4 regions of the Ruegeria sp. CG4 genome follow, and region 1 is predicted to be linked to each of the others. Evidence: riboswitches for the same ligand, from Rfam matches in the RefSeq annotation. Region 1 holds a riboswitch; each other region holds the start of a gene.

Region 1 (4,422 bases):
CAGGAAATCCGGGCGTCCAGCAATGTGTCGACGATCGGTTCGGCAGGGGCTGTGTCATACCCGGCGCATTGCAAATCTGACAGCATCGCTTCGGCTGATGCCAGCGCATCAAGGCCCACCGCATGGGCCATCTGCCAGTCCTTGCCGGGGTAGGTGGACAGAACCAGAACCGGCACCTGTTCCGCTTTGGGTCGGTCGTTCAGATTCAGCCAGCCGGTTACACGATCAATGATCGCTTCGATCCGTTCAGGTTCAGCGCGGTGGGCAAAGCGGGAATACTCCAGGTGCGGATCGCGTTTGCCCGGTTCCTTGAATGAGGCGATGCCCGCCGAGATCCGCCCATCCACTTCGGGCAGCACGACGTGCATGGCAAGGTCGGCGGGGGAAAGACCGCGTTCGGCCTCGGCCCACGCTATGCGGCGTGAAGTTGCCAGAGCGACCTGGAAAACCGGCACACCCGCCGCGTCAAGCGGAGAGGTTCCCGACGCACCTTTGCCGGAGAAGGAGGTGGCATTGATGATCGCAGAAGGCTCGAGCGCAACCATGTTTCGGCGCAACCAATCGGCGGCGGCAGGTGCCTTGAGGGAAGGGGCGAACATGCCCATTGCCTCGAACCCACGCGCACGCAGGCTGTGGATCAGCGCGGCGACCGGGGCGGTGTCGGCGGAGGTCAGGTAGGCGCGATAGAAAGTGACGATGATGCGTTTCGCATCGTTCGTAAATGCGGTTTCGACCGGGGTTACGCCGCGGTCAGGGCACCATACACCGCATTCCGGAAGGGTTTTGGCCCCCATCACCGGTCCGGCGTAAAGTCCCGCCGCCAAGGCCATCTGCGCCAAAGCGGCCTGCGCCGCGACCTCGCCGCCTGTGTCGCACAGATGCGCCAGCCGCCGCAGGGTCGAGACGGGCAGGGTGGAATAGTCGTCCAGCCGGGTATCTTCGCGCCCGTCGGCGGGCAGAACCGCGAGCGCGATGCCTTTGGCCTGCGCCAGCGCAAGAACCTTCTGCAGCCCGTATGACCAGTAAGGCACCCCACCAATCAGGCGGATCAGGATACCTTTTGCGCCGTCAAGCGTTTGTTCCACATATGTGTCAACGGACAGAGGGTGTTTCAGCGCCGTCAGATTGGCCAACCGCATCGTCGGCATTCGCCCTTCCGGCCCACCGCCGCGATGCCAGCCTGCCGCGAAAGCACCGAGATCGCTGTCCGAAAAGGACAACATCACCAGATCCGCCGGGCTCTGGCCCAGATCGGTCGGAGTCTCGGTTTCTTCAAGCCCGTGGCTTTCGCGGAAGACGACGTGCATGGCTTACTCGGCGGCCTCGGTCACACCCGCGAGGATATCCCGGATTTCGGCCTCTTTGATGTCGTCGTGCTCGGCAATGACCACAAGACGTGAGCGGCGCTCCTCGCCGGGTTCCCAGGGGCGGTCGTACTGATGACGCACCCGGGCACCGACAGCCTGAACCAGCAGACGCATCGGTTTGCCGGCAACTGCCGCATACCCCTTGACGCGCAGGATGTTCAGTTCCCTGGCCAGACGTTCGATCTTGGCAACCAGATCGAGTGGGTCACTTTGCTCCGGCAGTTCGACGATGATGCTTTCGAAATCGTCATGTTCGTGGTCGTGGTGACCGTCGTGATGCGACGGACGCGCGTCCATGTCATCCTCGGCTGCGGCTTCCAGACCGAGCACGACGCGGACGTCTACAACGCCTTCGGCAACCTCTACGACGGGCAGCGGGCGCGGGGCCTCGGCGGAGATGATCTCTTTCGCTTTCGCCACGCCTTCGGGGCCAGCCAGGTCGGGCTTGGTCAGCAGGATTATGTCAGCGCAGGAGATCTGATCCTCGAACACCTCGGACAGGGGCGTTTCGTGGTCAATCGAGTCATCGGCCAGGCGCTGGGCATCCACCGCCTCGACATTCGGAGCGAAGCGACCTGCCGCGACCGCCTCGGCATCGGCCAGAGCGATTACGCCGTCCACAGTGATTTTCGAGCGGATATCGGGCCAGTCAAAGGCTTTCAGCAGCGGCTTGGGCAGGGCGAGGCCGGAGGTTTCGATCAGAATGTGATCGGGGCGCGGGTCCAGCGCCATCAGCGCTTCGATGGTCGGTATGAAATCATCGGCCACGGTGCAGCAGATGCAGCCGTTTGCCAGTTCCATGATGTTCTCTGCCGGACAATCGGGAATGGCGCAGGATTTCAGAATATCGCCATCGACGCCCACGTCGCCGAATTCATTGACCACGACCGCCAGACGTTTGCCCTGCGGGTTCTGCATCAGGTGCTTGACCAGCGTTGTCTTCCCCGAGCCCAGAAAGCCGGTGATCACAGTGACGGGAAGTTTCTCAAGAGTGCTCATTTCGGGGCTCCAATCGGGGGTATGCGCGAGGCGCAGTTTTTGCGGAAATGTTCGGGGCGCTCACGCCATTTGACCAAGCCGTCCTCGGTCGCCAGATATTTGGTCGCACCGTCGACAATGACGTCAACGTGTTCGGCTTCGTTCAGGTTCTCATAGACAAAGGTCCAGCGACCCGGTCCACCGCGCAGCACGATCGAGCAGCCCTGATCGCAGTTCGACAGGCATTCGACGGGTTTCAGCGTGATGCCTTCGGGCAGGTCGGCCTGTTGCAGCGCTTTGTGCAGCAATGTGCCGGGGCGTTTTTCATCATCCTCGACGGGCAGTCCACGGCGGCACGTGGTACAGACCAGCAACTCGACTGGTGCGGTCTCGGTCATGTCTCTCATCCCCCCAAATCCTCTTCGCGGGGGACGGGGTTTCATGCGGGCCACGCGTCTGCACATGGACCCGACACCGGAACACCCCGCCCGGTTTCTTCTTCGGGTGCTGGCAGGTCTCCCGGCTTGCGGATGTCAGAGACTTGCTCTGGCAGATGTCCCGCCTTCCCGGCCTTTCGGCCAGTGGCTATGGGCACCCTCTCCGGTCACGGTCGCGGGGGCGGCTGCGTTTGACGGAAAAACCGCTGACGCATTCCCTTTTCATCCATCCAGGGATGGACACCAACGGGTCGGACATGCGGCACAGGCGGGGGACTTGTCAAGCTTCAGGATGCGCGGTTTTGCCGCCGGAAGGGAAAAGCGACCTGAGGTGGTCACTCAGCGGCATCGCCGGGCGCTTGCTGCGCCGGAAAACCTGCGTGATTGAGGTGTTCCGTATGATCTTCGCTGGTTTTGGAAGGGGTCGGCGCGAACCGGACGGGCGGGGCAGATTCGGGTTAACAACCACTCAGGCAGGCCGTGTGTGGACGTTGCGGCGACCAATCGACCGTCATCTCCGAGCATCGCTAAACCGAGGGATTGGGGTTTCGTTGATTAAGTAGCCGCCGTTCCGACCGGCTCGGGGTACTCCATTTCAGTATTCGCGCAAGACCCGGCAAAAACGACCGCTTCGAGATCAAATCTGATGGCCGTCTTGCCGTGCACAGAGTAGCCAGAATTTTTGCAAAATTATGCCTCAAACTGTCCTTAGCGGGCGTCGGCGAACAGAATATGCCAGGAAACAAAAAAATGAAAAAGTTAGCAGCTTTTCTTGTGTTCTTACCCGTCGCTGCAGTTGCGGAAGACCGGGTGTTCGAGTGTGAAGCGCCGGATGCAAAATATCCGGAAATGGCGGCCACGCTGGTCAAATACGAAGGCCAGAACAAAGGGCATATTACCATTGGTGATATCGACAATAAGGCTGAGGTGTATCCCGGCCTCGACACCCTGACTTACCTGTATATCGGTGACGGCTTTACCCTGAATTACAACGTGAATCTCAAGACTGGCACGTTTGACTATTCGGCTTCGGGCAGCAAATCCGGATGGGGCAAAGGCAGCTGCAAGGAAGTTTTGGCCCAGTAATTCGCTAATGCCCGGTCTGCGGGTTGGGCCTTTCGGTTGCCGAGAAAAGTACTTGCCTGGTTCCGTCCGGAGGCCAATGCAGTTGGCCGTGGACGGAACCCGGTTAAAAGCGGCCGATCCAGTATGTGTCCAGGCCATCTGGGCGGCGTGCCAACCAATCAAATCTTTTGATCAGCAAGGTTCGGCACGCCCCGAACACGCGGGCGCGATTGATCTGCCGGCGCTGAAGGTATTCGCGTTGGACCAGATATCCCGCGCCACGCGCCATGTTCCGTCATCTTCGAGATGGTAGATATTGATGCCATGGCCGGTGGAAACAGTGGCAGGGCCCGGGTCACGCGGAACATCGGTGGCGGTAAACTCATAACGCTCAAACGCCCAGCTCGCCGCCACAACAAACTCCACTGATTGCTTTTTCCAACGGGTGTGAACGGCGTCGAAATACCCGCGCACCCAAGGCCCGACCTTGGCTTTGCCTTCCATAACAGGCGCGCCGGGTGCGATGAACACCACGTCATCAGTGACCGCCTCAAGGAATTGATCCAGTTTGTTCG
Region 2 (4,422 bases), on a different contig from region 1:
TAAGCTGCCGCCTGTTCTCTCCCGGCACGGGAACGGAGCGGTATCCGAAGACCCCGGAATGCGGCATCTGTTCAGTTACGGCCACGAAGAAACCCGTGCGCTGGCCTCAAGACCCGTGGGCCACACCGGTCAAAGCCTGCACAGCTATTTCAGCTTTTGCGCACCAGATCGGGGCCTCGCGCTGGTCGCCAGCGCCCAGGCAGCGGCATTGAACCTCCATCTGGACGAAGACCTACGGGGGCTTCCACTGTTGTCCGCTGTTTCGCCCTGCAAGTTCGGAGGCCGCGCGGGACCGCGTTCCTACACGGATGTACCGCCCGGAAAGGTTCGGTTACGCAATGTTTCGGATCTTCATTCTTTCCCGAATGAACTGCGCGCCGTGCTTGTCACCGGCGATATGGTCCGTGACTGGCTTGAAATGTCGGCGGGCATTTTCAATCAGGTGGATGAAGGAGCTGTCCGCACTCTGACCGATGAAACACGGGCCGGGCATAACTTCGATGTGCTGTTCGGCCTGACCTATCGGATCGATCTTTCCCAGCCGGCGCGTTTTGATTCTTACGGAATGCTGGTCGATCCCGCCGCAAACCGTGTTCGCGAGATTTGCTGTGATGGAATCCCTATTGAACCCACCCAGAAATTCGTTGTGGCCCTGAACAGTTACCGGGCCAGCGGCGGCGGACACTTCCCTGTTGCGCATCAGGCCCGGCAGATCAATATGCCGACCTTACCCATCAGGGACGTCCTGCGCGACTATCTTTCGGGGGGATTACCGGGCGACCCGCTTGAATCTGCGCCCTTCCCCTTCAGCCTTGTCCGGCTTCCCGGCCACGCTTCGATTCTGAAAACCGGGCCGGGAGCACGGGCGCATCTTTCCGAACTGGACGCATACGATCCGCATGTGCTGGGGCATGACCCGGAAGGCTTTCTGCGGATCAGACTGTCACTCTGACGGGTTGTCTTCCTGGCGCAACTTCCCTATATCGACGATTGAGAGGTTGGCGCGGGCGAGCGCCTCGCCAACCTGGTCAGGTCCGGAAGGAAGCAGCCACAACGAGCCCCGCTTGGGTCGATGTCCAACCTCTCACTTCATCCCGCAATCGTCACATCTTTCCGGTCGGAACGGAATTGCTGCTCCGTAGACTCGATCAACCTCGGCCAGACCGCTTTGTTTTTGCGCGCAAAAACACCAATGTGGCCAATGGATTTCAGCCCGAAATCCTTTGGTTCAAGCACATGACGGTTGGCGTCCGGGCCGTATAGCTCGGCCAGCCTCCATACCGCATTATCAGGCACCATCTGGTCGTCCGAAATCGCAAAAAGGTCGACCGGACCACCGGCCCGCGGCCAGGTCGCTGCGGGCAGGCTTTGGCCAATTTCAGGCAGATAGCTGTTCGGCGAGGTGCACCATTTTCGCCATTGCCAGTAGACCTTTGACGGCAGGTCCGAACCAAACCCAATGGCCTTGCCGGGCAGATACCCCAGCATATGAACTGCAAAAGGCGCATGCCCGTACCAGAAGATTCCGGCCAGCCCCCTGTAGGGCCAGGGATGATCCGACAACGTAACCAGGCCTGAACACACACAAATCATCCGGTCGATCTGATCCACATCCGATTGCAATGGCTCAAGCATACCCCCCAGCGAATGACCAATGGTCCACTGCCGCGCACTTGGGAATCGCCGTCGCATCTCGGCCCGGGCCGCGGGAATATCGATCAGCGCCCAATCGGACATGGTGACACGCGAATCCTTCAGACGCCCCGATAACGATTTTCCGAAATCGCGGTAATCATAGGTCAGACAGGCAATGCCCTGCTCTTCCGCCAGCCACCGGGCAAAATGCTGATAATAGTCCTGGGGAACGCCGGTCGCGCTGTTCAGAACAACTACGATATCAGGCGCTGCAACAGGCAGGTACAGGCGACCCGACAGCATAGCCGTCCCGGAGGGAAATCGTATGTCTTCGGTCAAGACCTGTTCCTGTATGTCCAACATATCATGCTCCGCTCTCAACTGAACAGTTCAGTTCACCTATCTGTCAGGCCAGTCGCCCGCTCAAGTCAACCCGGTGCAAACATGACCAAACGTCCGCTTTCCCGACCACGCATCGGACCAAATGCCTCGGCCCGCGCAATGCGCTTGACTCGGGGACCCGGCAACCGCTAGCGATGAGGAGATGGTTTCCGCGCCCTTTAAGGGGCCGGGATGAAAAGGGAACACGGTGCGGTTCTGTCTGGCATTGCCGGAAGGAACCAAGGCCGAGACTGCCCCCGCAACTGTAAGCGGTGAGCAATGCCGAAACACCACTGGCCGAAAGGCTGGGAAGGTCGGCAAAGCGATGACCCGCAAGTCAGGAGACCTGCCATCGATACTGAAACCGAAACTCGGGCGGGGTGTCCGGGCAGGTCCTGATGGCATAGCCCCGTCACACCTGATCCTTGCCCCGCGCCGCGCGCGGAGGGCGCATTATGAACTGGAAGACAAGGACACACGAATTTTCTGCCACTGTGTGCCAGCGCACCGGCAAACCCTGTCCGGCACTGGCGCAAATGGCGCGGGCTCTGACGCGCGCCGTGGCAAGCGCCGGCCCGGCCGCAACCCCGCAATTCGCCATTGAAGGCAGCAGCGAGCTTGCCCATTGCCCCGAAGGGTGCATGGCCCGATTCCACGCGCGGCCAGACAAAATCCGGGTGTTTTGCGGAACGAATGAGGAAACTCCGGGCGACAGGTTGGAGGATTATGCAGACATGATGTTCTGCGCAGAGTTCCGTGCGCTGCCGTCCGCAATTCTGTCGGACCCGCCCTGCGCCATGCTTGAAGCTTCGGCCCTGGCAGGTCGCCAAGTGGCGGCCCAGGCCGGACATTTGTCGGCCTAAGCTACGGGTCCGCGCTGGCCGGAATCAATTGCGTGGCCCATGCCAGTTGTGCATCTGTTTCAACCGCACAGGGCCGCACCGCCCTCAACCGTTTCAGGGCTGCACCCGGTTGCTCGCCGCATTCGACCATCAGGCGCAACACCACCATTCCGGACCGGCCACAGCCGCCCCGGCAATGCACCAGAATGCGCCCGCCCCCTGACAGGGCATGGCGGACGGCCGCGCTTACATCGGGCCAGCGCGCGGTCACGGCGTCGGGGGGTGCACCGAAATCTTCGACCGGCAGATGGACCCAGCGGCAGGCGCGCGCCTGAATGTCGGTTCCGAAGTCACGCGCGCCGTCCTGCAGCATCTCGACTTCGGTCGTCATTGAAATGACAAGACCGGGCTTCCAGTCGGAAATCGCATTCAGGTCCTGGACATATTTACCCCCACGCCCCGGCATTGATGTCAGGGCCAGAGTACCTCCTCCGACCTGCAGCGCATGAATAATCATCTGAGACATGCAACGCGCCCTCCTTAATCGTTACGCACAAGAATCCGGTCAAAAATGCTTTCGCCTTCATTTTTACGCGCATCCCGAAGCATTCCCAAATGAATTTCGCGAACCGGCTGTGGACGCAGGCGGCGGCGCACTCTACGCTGCACTTCTGATACGAATCCGACAGAGCAGAAATGACCGACACGCCAAGCCCCGCTTATCAGGTTCTTGCCCGCAAATACCGCCCGGAAACCTTTGCCGACCTGGTTGGTCAGGATGCCATGGTGCGCACCCTGAAAAACGCGTTCGAGGCAGACCGGATCGCGCAGGCCTTCATCATGACCGGCATCCGCGGCACCGGCAAAACGACGACGGCGCGGATCATCGCCAAGGGCATGAACTGCATCGGCCCCGATGGCGACGGCAAACCGACGACCGAACCCTGCGGCCAATGCGAACATTGCGTGGCGATCATGGAAGGCCGCCATGTCGACGTGATGGAGATGGACGCCGCCAGCCGCACCGGCGTGAACGACATCCGCGAGATCATAGACAGCGTCCGCTATCGTGCCGCCAGCGCACGCTACAAGATCTATATCATCGACGAGGTTCACATGCTCTCGACCAGCGCGTTCAACGCGCTGCTCAAGACGCTTGAGGAACCGCCCGAGCATGTGAAATTCATCTTCGCGACTACCGAAATCCGCAAGGTTCCGGTTACGGTCCTGTCGCGCTGCCAACGCTTCGACCTGCGCAGGATCGAACCCGAGGACATGATCGGTCTTCTAAACAAGATCGCCGCCGCCGAGGGCGCCCAGATCGCAGAAGACGCGCTGGCGCTGATCACCCGAGCGGCCGAAGGTTCGGCGCGTGATGCAACTTCGCTGCTGGATCAGGCGATCTCGCACGGGGCCGGTGAAACCAGTGCCGATCAGGTCCGGGCGATGTTGGGTCTGGCGGACCGGGGCCGCGTCCTGGACCTGATGGACATGATCCTGCGGGGCGACGCGGCGGGGGCGCTGACAGAGCTAAGCGCTCAGTACGCCGAGGGCGCCGACCCGC
Region 3 (4,422 bases), on a different contig from region 1:
GGCCCCGGCGGAGCGCGCATGCTGCTGCGCGACCGGCGGCTTGAAGTCGCCTGTCTGGAGGTTGCCCGTGGTGGAATCCTGCGCCGGGGTCTTCCAACCCATGCCGCCTCGGCTGCGGCTGTCACAAATGTCGCCAATGATCATCTGGGTCAGTACGGCGTCAACACGGTTCCGGAGTTGGCGCAGGCCAAGTTCGCCGTGCATCGCACCCTTAAGAAAGATGGCGTTCTGGCCCTGAACGCGGATGACCCCTTTGTCCGGGATGAGGCGCTGAACACGTCCTGCAGGATCTGGTGGTTCTCGCTGGACCAGAAAAACGCACTGATCCAACAATCCCGCGAGCAAGGACATTGTTGTGCCTTCCTGCGGGACGAGATGATCGTGTTCTTCGATGGCTTCTCGGAACAACCGGTGATTTCGGTTCACGATGTACCGCTCGCTATGGGCGGGGCCGCCAGGTACAATATTCTCAATGCAATGACTGCGCTGTGTCTGGCCCGCGCACTGGATATCCCGATGCAGGCCATTCGCGCTGGATTGTCCGGTTTCAAGCCAGACGCCAAGGACAATCCGGGCCGGTGCAACGAGTTTTCACATAACGGCGCCCGCGTCTTTGTCGATTTTGCGCATAACCCACATTCGGTCGCAGCAGTGTGCGAGGCTTTGTCCGGACTTCCGGCAAAGCGCCGCTTCATACTGCTAAGCCATGCCGGGGACCGGTCAAATCAGGACATCATCGATGTCACGCAAACGGCCTTGCGGTTCCAGCCGGATGTGGTCGTCGCTGCCGAGCTTGAGGGCTATCTGCGGGGACGCAACCTTGGTGAGATTCCAAAGCTGATTAAGCAGGCGGCAATGGACAAGGGTCTTAGGGATGAGCAGATCCTGAGCGCGCCTTCCCCGACCGAGGCGAGCAGGACAATACTGGATCAGATCGAACCGGGCGATCTTGCCCTGTTGCTGGTCCTGTCCGAGCGCGAGCAAGTCTTAAAATTGCTGGAAAACTGAACCCCTACGCTGAATCCGAGGACCTCGGGCGGTGAAACTCGAGCACCGCCCTGCCCAGCCCATCCGATTGTCCTGCCAATAATTCTGTATTGACGCATGCCCGGGTCTGAGGCACTTAGCTAGAAGATGGTTCCCGAAGGAAGACCCGAGGGATGAAAAGGGAATACGGTGCGGCCCTGAAGGCCAAGTCCGTAACTGCCCCCGCAACTGTAAGCGGTGAGCGACGCCAAACACCCACTGGCCGAATGGGCCGGGAAGGAAGGCCAAGCAAGGACCCGCGAGTCAGGAGACCTGCCATCAGTGTTCAACCAACCCGGGGCGGGGCGCCCTGGAAGGAGGCTTAGATGGCACGTCAGTCACGTGTTTACATGATCAGCACCTTCTGTCCGCGCTTGGCAACAAGTGGAGCGGACCATGTCAGACGCCACTGATCATATTCTCCTGATCTGTTCGGCATGCAACGGTGATTTGTCTGCGGACAAAATACGCTCTTCGTTGTCAGATGCGCTGCCGTCCGGGTTTGCCATTCGCACGGTCGATTGCATGGCCGGGTGTGCGCAGCCGACAACTGTTGGGTTTCAGGCCACCGGCAAAGCCCAATACCTGTTCGGCGACATCCGGACCCCGCATGACATCGCGGCCTTGGCCGAATTCGCATTGCAATATCAGAACAGTGCCGATGGATGGACCTGCGCGTCCGACAGGCCGAGCGCGCTTTTTGACAAAACCCTTTCCCGTTTGCCCCGAATGATTTTGGAGGAGCCTTCATGACGACCTCTGCATTTCTTGCCGTGCGTGACGTCGAATACTATGCGCTGAATGGTGATGTTCTGCTGCAAGCGGCGTCTTTTGAACTGGAAGAAGGCGCAATCCTTGCAATTGCCGGGCCGAACGGGGCCGGGAAGACGACGCTTCTGAACCTGTTGTGCGGCACAGCCGAACTGGCGCTGGGCGACGTTTTGATCAATGGGCGCACCCTGAAACACATGCCCGCCAACCAGCGCGCCCGAATGATCGCTGTTGTCAGCCAGCACGAGCTGCCGGATAGCAGATTGTCTTTGCGGGAATATGTGGCCTTGGGGCAAATCCCGATCCGGGCTGACCGGTCGAAAGAGGGCCACGCCGCCGAACTGGACAGGGTTTTGAACCTGACAGGTCTGAGTGATCTGGCGGAAAAACGAATGGGCGTACTTTCCGGGGGCGAACGTCAACGCGCGCATATCGCGCGCGCTCTGGCACAGAACCCTTCGCTTTTGTTTCTGGACGAACCGACAAACCATCTGGATCCCGACGCCAAGGGGCGGATGCTGTCGCTGGTTGCCGAGTTGGGCATCACGGTGGTCATGATCGTCCACGACCTCGTCATGATCCCTGAGTTTGCCACCCATGTGGCCATGATGAAATCCGCGCGGCTCACGGGCTTTGGTCCCGTGGCCGATGTGCTGACCTCGGACCAGGTCCGGGAAACCTTTGGCGTCGACTACCTGTACTTTCACCATGAGGGCCGCGTGATTCCGGCGCTGGATATCCGAAAAACCTCGGTCTCAAACTAACCCTAGGAGCATCTTTGAATGAAACAGATCTGGTCGGTGGTCCTGGCCACAGCCCTGGCAGGCGGTGCGTCGGCACAAGAAATTGCCGTCGACAATTGCGGCAAGCCGCTGGTTTTTGAAACTGCACCCGAGCGGATTGTCGTGCACGATATGAACATGACCGATATGGCCTTTGCGCTGGGTCTGCAGGACAAGATCGTCGGGCTGACCGGCATCACCGGATGGTACAAGACCAGCCCGGAATTCGATACGCTGCGCGGCGACATTCCCGAGCTTGCGCCCAAATACCCAACGGTCGAGAACCTTGTGGCCGTCGAACCCGATATGTTCTTCGCGGGCTGGTATTACGGGATGAAGCCGGGCGGAGACGTGACTCCTGACACGCTGGAACCCTTTGGCATCAAGACCTTGATCCTGTCCGAAAGCTGCGTGCATCTGGACAAGGACCGCCCCGAAGCCAGCATGAACCTGCTGTTTGATGACGTTCTGCGCCTGGGCCAGGTCATGCAGGTCGAAGACAAGGCGAAGGAACTGGTTGATGGTTGGAAAGAAGAACTGACCGAGATCGAAACCCGGACCGCCGATCTGCCCAAACCGCGCGTTTTCCTTCTAGATGGTCCCGCTGATGCGCCCTTCACCGCGGGCAAGTTTGCCATTCCCGATGCGATGATTTCCGCAGCGGGCGGTGAAAACGTGACCCATGACATGGATACAAGCTGGGGCCGCACCTCGTGGGAAACGGTGGCGGCCGCCAACCCCGAATTTCTGGTGCTGCTGGATTACCAGACCGGCAACGGCGCCGAGGATACCTTCAAATTTCTGCAGGAGCATCCGGTGATGTCCCAGACCGATGCCGTCAAGAACGAGGCCTGGATTGGCCTGCGGTACGAGGAACTGACCCCCGGACCGGCAAATATCGAGGCGATCCTGAAAATGGCGCAGGCCATGCATCCGGATCTCAACTGATATGGGCCGACTTGGCCTGACACTTCTGCTGGGGGCGGTCGTTCTGGCCGCCCTTTTGCTGATCTCAACCATCTACGGCACCACATCCATTCCGGTTTCCGACACGTTCACCGCTGTCTTGCTGGGAACCGGTCTGAGTGACGGGGACATGTCGCCTTTGCACCGGATCGTGTTTGATTTGCGCCTGCCGCGCGCCCTGTTCGCGGCCGTAATCGGCGCCGGGTTGGGCATCGTCGGCGTGGTCCTGCAAACCACAACGCGCAACGATCTTGCTGATCCGTTCCTGTTCGGCCTGTCCTCGGGTGCGGCGGCCGGCGCCGTGTTTGTGATCACCGTGACCGGCGACGTGCTGGGCTTTTGGACCCTGCCGTTGGCCGCGTTCTGCGGCGGGCTTGTGGCGTCGGGCATCGTGCTGGCGCTGGTTCACGGTTTACGCACAAGCGCGCCCGAAAAACTGATCCTGGCCGGGCTTGCGGTTTCGTTCCTGTTCTCGGCCATCACCAATTACCTGATTTTTGCAGGCGACAGCCGCGCCGCGCATTCCGTGATTTTCTGGATGCTGGGCGGTCTGGGCCTGGCCCGCTGGGAGACGTTTCCGCTGGTCTGCGCAGGCCTGCTTTTGATCCTGAGCTTTTCTCTCTACCGCAGCCGCTGGCTCGACGCGCTGCTGACCGGCGATCTTACTGCCTCAACCCTCGGCGTACCCGTGCGCGGACTGCGGTTCAGCATGTTCTTTGTTGCGGCGCTGGCAACGGCGGTGTTCGTCTCGGTCGCTGGTGTCATCGGTTTCGTCGGTCTGATGGTCCCTCACATCGCCCGCGGAATCGCGGGGCCGCTGCATGGCCATCTGCTGCCGACCGCAGCTCTCGTCGGCGCGGCTTTGCTGACGGGCTCG
Region 4 (4,422 bases), on a different contig from region 1:
CACCAGTAACCCAAGCGAGACGAACAAAGCGCCGATCAGCGCCGGAATGCTGTTGAGGGCAACCGTGACGATGGCAAAGATGCAGGCCAAAACGATGCGCATACGGGGATCGTAGTCTCCGATCATCCCGAAATGGGCGGCTTTGCCTGCCTCGGCCAGTGTTTTGGCCTGTGGTTCCAGCGCATGTGCCATCAGGTGGCCATCTTTTTTCGCGCGGCCAGGTAAAAGCCGATGCCGAACAGACCAATGATATAGCCAATACCACCCAAGATGTTCTGCAGATCATTGTGCTCGCGGTAGGCGGCGATCTCGCGCCGCAGTGGGCGGGTTTCGTCGCGCACCGCTTTGGCGATGGCGGCGCGTTCCTCATCCGAGAGCGAGGCCACAGTCACCGCTGCCGCGCCATCCGCAGATGCGACCGGCGTGGCTGTTTCAGAAAGCTCGGCTTCGACCCCCATGATTTCGGCCACTTCGTCGGCCGGCATGGCAACTTCGGCGACGTGCCCTGCACCCAGATCTGCCTTGAATGTATGAGTCACCGCTCTGGTCGGGCTGTAGAGAAAGAAACCGTCCGTATCGGTTACTGTGCGTCCCAGTTCAGAGCCGTCGGGGCCATAGACGATGACCTCCTGGTCTGCGGCCATATCGCCATTGGAAAACCCCAGCTCGCCTTCGATTGCGTCGCCTGCCGGAAAAACGCCTGCAATAACCTTATGCGCAAGAGCCGGGAGCGGGGCGAGAGCAAGCGTACAAACAAGGATCAACTGTTTCATGTGGACGCAACCTTTACAAAAAGTTCCGGTTTGACCTTGCGGGCCAGAAGAACGGCAAAACCTGTCAGCACGGCCTCGATAGCCATGACGGGAATGTGGGCGAAAAAGACAAGCTTGGCAGCGGGCAGGAACTCATCGCCGGACAGCGCCAGCGAGACCGCGACAAAAGCCGTCGTGGCGGCGATCGAAAACGCGCCGCCGATGCCGCCCCAGATCGCCCCCTGAACAGGTGAGCCACGTGCGATCAGACGACCAAAGATCATCCAGGTCAACACCGCCGGAAGGGCGATATTCACCGTGTTGATCCCCAGCACGGTCAATCCGCCAAAACCGAAGAACACGGCTTGCAGCAGCAAGCCGACAAAAAGGGCCGGAAAGGCGGCCCAGCCGAGCAGAAGCCCGGCCAGACCGTTCAGAATCAAATGCACAGACGACGGGCCAATCGGCACATGGATCAGCGAGGCGACAAAAAAGCTGGCCGACAACACGCCCGCCGTGGGAATGCGATCCAGATCCAGCGATTTCAGGCCCAATGCGATCCCGCCAGCCGCGGCGACCGCACCGCCGATCACGACAGGGTTTGAAAGGGCTCCGTCGACGATGTGCATTCAGGCTTACTCCAGATCCCAGGCGCGGATCCAGATGACCGCATCCTGGCTCAGCTCTTTGCCTTCATGCTTGGTTTCCGGACCCACGCCCAAAGCGGCGAAGCCCCAGTACCCGGCTTTTGGCACACCAAAAGTGAAATATCCGTTGTCATCCGAAATCGCGACCAACGCGCCGCCCGGCAATGGGGACACGGTGGCGTCCTTCGCGCCGGTGCCGGTCATGTCCGGTGCTGCGGCGATGTACTCGATTTCGATTTCTGCGCCGGCGACGGGCTGTCCCTCGCTCAACACGCGACCGGTAAAGGTTGACCCGGCGATGATGTTGTAAGGCTTGTTCAGCGGCAGAATCTCGGTGGCCAGCCCCTGCGGCTGATCCCAGTCGGTCGGCAGTTCGTTTCGGTTGAGGTAAGCCTTGGTGATCTGCTGGATATAGATATCCTCTGATTCTTCGTAGTAAGGCGCAGGAACTGTAACCACCACATAGTCACCCGAGCGTTTCACCGGCACTGAACCCAGGAACGCTTTGGCGATGTTGTCCGGTCCTTCAAAAGTGGTTTCTTCCAGCGTATCCATCAGATCGGTTTTTTCACCGTTGTGGATTACAAAGAATTCTTCCGGTCTTTCCAGGGTCATCACGTGACCAGCTTCAAACGGGTGCCAGAAAACCAGTTTGACCGGAACGTCACCGGGGCGTTCGATCATCGTGTCGTCGGTATATTCCAGCAGGAAATGGGCCTGCGCCAATGCAGGCATCGCCAAAGCAGCCGTTGCAGCCACCAGCAGTTTTTTCACAAATCGAGTCCTTCTCACGTCGCGCCTTCCCCGGCACAATTCTGCTTTGACGATGGGGAACGCGAAGCCATCTGCCTTGTCGGGCAAACAGATCCGGCGCACACCCCGTCGCCGATGATGAACGCCCCTTCCAAGGGCGCATGTTCGGCAGGTCTCCTGACTTGCGGGTCAAAGCGCTAAACTAACCTTCCCGGGATATCCCAGTGGCATTATCAGCCGCGCTCGCCGCCTACAGTTGCGGGGGCAGTTGCAGAGTTGGCGAAATGTGCCGCACTGCATTCCCTATTGCTTCCGAGGATGTCCCCGGAACCGAACATGGCGCGTTCATGCCAGAATATGTAAGACACGGTCAACAATTGATTGCGGCGTTGCATGGGCCATTTGCGAAATCAGAAATTGCATGTTCGCGCTTGCTACGCGGTTTGGTATGCGCCACCGCGAGTGTGTGTATTTTCCTAGATATCTTTCCGCGTTCAATAGTCGTCGGTTCAGTTCGCGGACTTGAGATTTTTAGGCCTGAAACTGCGGGCGTTGACTCGCGTGTAAAATTGAACTCGCCGCAAATATGTAGGGTCGCTCCGATGCACAAAAGGTCCGACCGGCCCAGCGCTCGATGCAGAAGCAGAGTTGTTGTATTTGCCGCCGTGTTCACGCTACCATCGGACAAAACAACAGTGCAGGTGCCTCGTGACCACAGAAACAAAACGCCCGCTTACCCTTCGCGATGTCTCGGAAGCGTCGGGGGTATCCGAAATGACGGTCAGCAGGGTCCTGCGCAATCGGGGTGATGTATCGGATGCGACCCGAACACGGGTTCTGGCCGCCGCGAAAGAGCTGGGATACGTGCCCAACAAAATTGCGGGTGCGCTGGCATCCAGCCGGGTTAATCTGGTCGCTGTCATCATCCCGTCACTGTCCAACATGGTCTTCCCCGAGGTCCTGACCGGCATCAATCAGGTGCTGGAAGACACCGAATTGCAGCCAGTGGTCGGCGTAACCGATTATTTGCCGGAAAAAGAGGAAAAAGTCCTTTACGAGATGCTCTCGTGGCGGCCTTCGGGCGTGATCATCGCGGGTCTGGAACACACGGAAGCGGCCCGGGCGATGCTGGATTCCGCGGGCATTCCGGTGGTCGAAATCATGGATACCGACGGCAAACCCGTGGATGCGATGGTCGGCATTTCGCACCGCCGTGCCGGCCGCGAAATGGCGCAGGCCATTCTGAAGGCCGGATACCAGCATATCGGCTTCATGGGGACCAAGATGCCTTTGGACCACCGCGCGCGCAAACGTTTCGAAGGCTTTACCGAAGTTCTGGGCAAACACGGGATCGAGATCGAGGATCGCGAGTTCTATTCCGGCGGCTCAGCACTGGCCAAGGGGCGCGAGATGACGCAGGCGATGCTGGAACGGTCGCCGGAACTGGATTTTCTGTATTATTCCAATGATATGATCGGCGCTGGCGGACTGTTGTACCTGCTGGATCAGGGGATAGACATCCCTGGTCAAATCGGGCTGGCGGGGTTCAACAATGTCGAATTGCTGCAAGGTCTGCCCCGCAAACTGGCAACCATGGATGCCTGCCGGCTGGAAATCGGCCGTCAGGCCGCGGGGATCATCGCGGCACAGCTGGCCGACCCGGAAGCCGAGATTGAAACCCGCGTGACCCTGACGCCAAAAATCAGCTACGGCGACACACTGAAGCGGCGTTAGAGTCTTGGCACTGCCGAAACTGGACAACCGGACAGCGCGTGCGGTGTTCATGGATCGTCACTTGCTGTCCGAGACCCCGTCGGGCAGCGCAAAGGGCGCGGATCTTCTGGACCTGATCCGACGGCTTGGTTTTGTTCAGCTGGACAGTATCAACACCGTGGCCCGCGCCCATGACATGATCCTGTTTTCGCGCAGGCCCACCTATCGCAGCACACATCTGAAGCGCCTGTATGAACGGGACAGGGCGCTGTTCGAACATTGGACACATGACGCCGCCGTCATTCCGATGGAGTTTTACCGGCATTGGCACCTGCGCTTTCAGCGCGACGCCGATTTGTTGAAGGCCCGCTGGAAGAATTGGCGGCGGGATGGGTTTGAACAACAGTTCGCGTCGGTCCTGCTGCACATCCGCGATCACGGTCCGGTATCCTCGTCCGACGTGGGAAAGGACGAAAAGAAAGGATCGGGCGGCTGGTGGGACTGGCATCCGTCAAAAACCGCGCTGGAGTTCTTGTGGCGCTCGGGCGCGCTGACCG

The links. A riboswitch is a leader RNA that binds a small molecule or an ion and turns the genes downstream of it on or off. The one in region 1 is predicted to bind cobalamin.
Region 2: another riboswitch for cobalamin. It lies ahead of ACR0J2_RS14740 (hypothetical protein); the one in region 1 lies ahead of ACR0J2_RS06085 (DUF1636 family protein).
Region 3: another riboswitch for cobalamin. It lies ahead of ACR0J2_RS09115 (DUF1636 family protein); the one in region 1 lies ahead of ACR0J2_RS06085 (DUF1636 family protein).
Region 4: another riboswitch for cobalamin. It lies ahead of ACR0J2_RS17435 (DUF4198 domain-containing protein); the one in region 1 lies ahead of ACR0J2_RS06085 (DUF1636 family protein).

What each region holds. Positions count from the first base shown of each region.
Region 1 is NZ_JBQFRB010000001.1:1,215,615-1,220,036, reverse strand. Features, by position in the region: gene cobN (cobaltochelatase subunit CobN) at 1-1,307, opposite strand, end outside; gene cobW (cobalamin biosynthesis protein CobW) at 1,311-2,366, opposite strand; gene ACR0J2_RS06085 (DUF1636 family protein) at 2,363-2,743, opposite strand; cobalamin riboswitch at 2,838-3,045, opposite strand; gene ACR0J2_RS06080 (hypothetical protein) at 3,533-3,868, shown strand; gene ACR0J2_RS06075 (YybH family protein) at 4,040-4,422, opposite strand, start outside.
Region 2 is NZ_JBQFRB010000005.1:171,190-175,611, reverse strand. Features, by position in the region: gene ACR0J2_RS14755 (bifunctional 2',3'-cyclic-nucleotide 2'-phosphodiesterase/3'-nucleotidase) at 1-952, shown strand, start outside; RNA gene ffs (signal recognition particle sRNA small type) at 992-1,090, shown strand; gene ACR0J2_RS14745 (alpha/beta hydrolase family protein) at 1,090-1,998, opposite strand; cobalamin riboswitch at 2,164-2,384, shown strand; gene ACR0J2_RS14740 (hypothetical protein) at 2,472-2,879, shown strand; gene ACR0J2_RS14735 (phosphatase domain-containing protein) at 2,881-3,384, opposite strand; gene ACR0J2_RS14730 (DNA polymerase III subunit gamma/tau) at 3,555-4,422, shown strand, end outside.
Region 3 is NZ_JBQFRB010000002.1:542,569-546,990, forward strand. Features, by position in the region: gene ACR0J2_RS09110 (Mur ligase family protein) at 1-1,008, shown strand, start outside; cobalamin riboswitch at 1,119-1,321, shown strand; gene ACR0J2_RS09115 (DUF1636 family protein) at 1,423-1,779, shown strand; gene ACR0J2_RS09120 (ABC transporter ATP-binding protein) at 1,776-2,561, shown strand; gene ACR0J2_RS09125 (ABC transporter substrate-binding protein) at 2,580-3,527, shown strand; gene ACR0J2_RS09130 (iron ABC transporter permease) at 3,529-4,422, shown strand, end outside.
Region 4 is NZ_JBQFRB010000007.1:133,257-137,678, forward strand. Features, by position in the region: gene cbiQ (cobalt ECF transporter T component CbiQ) at 1-192, opposite strand, end outside; gene ACR0J2_RS17425 (cobalt ABC transporter permease) at 192-773, opposite strand; gene cbiM (cobalt transporter CbiM) at 770-1,381, opposite strand; gene ACR0J2_RS17435 (DUF4198 domain-containing protein) at 1,388-2,173, opposite strand; cobalamin riboswitch at 2,303-2,502, opposite strand; gene ACR0J2_RS17440 (LacI family DNA-binding transcriptional regulator) at 2,861-3,886, shown strand; gene ACR0J2_RS17445 (winged helix-turn-helix domain-containing protein) at 3,891-4,422, shown strand, end outside.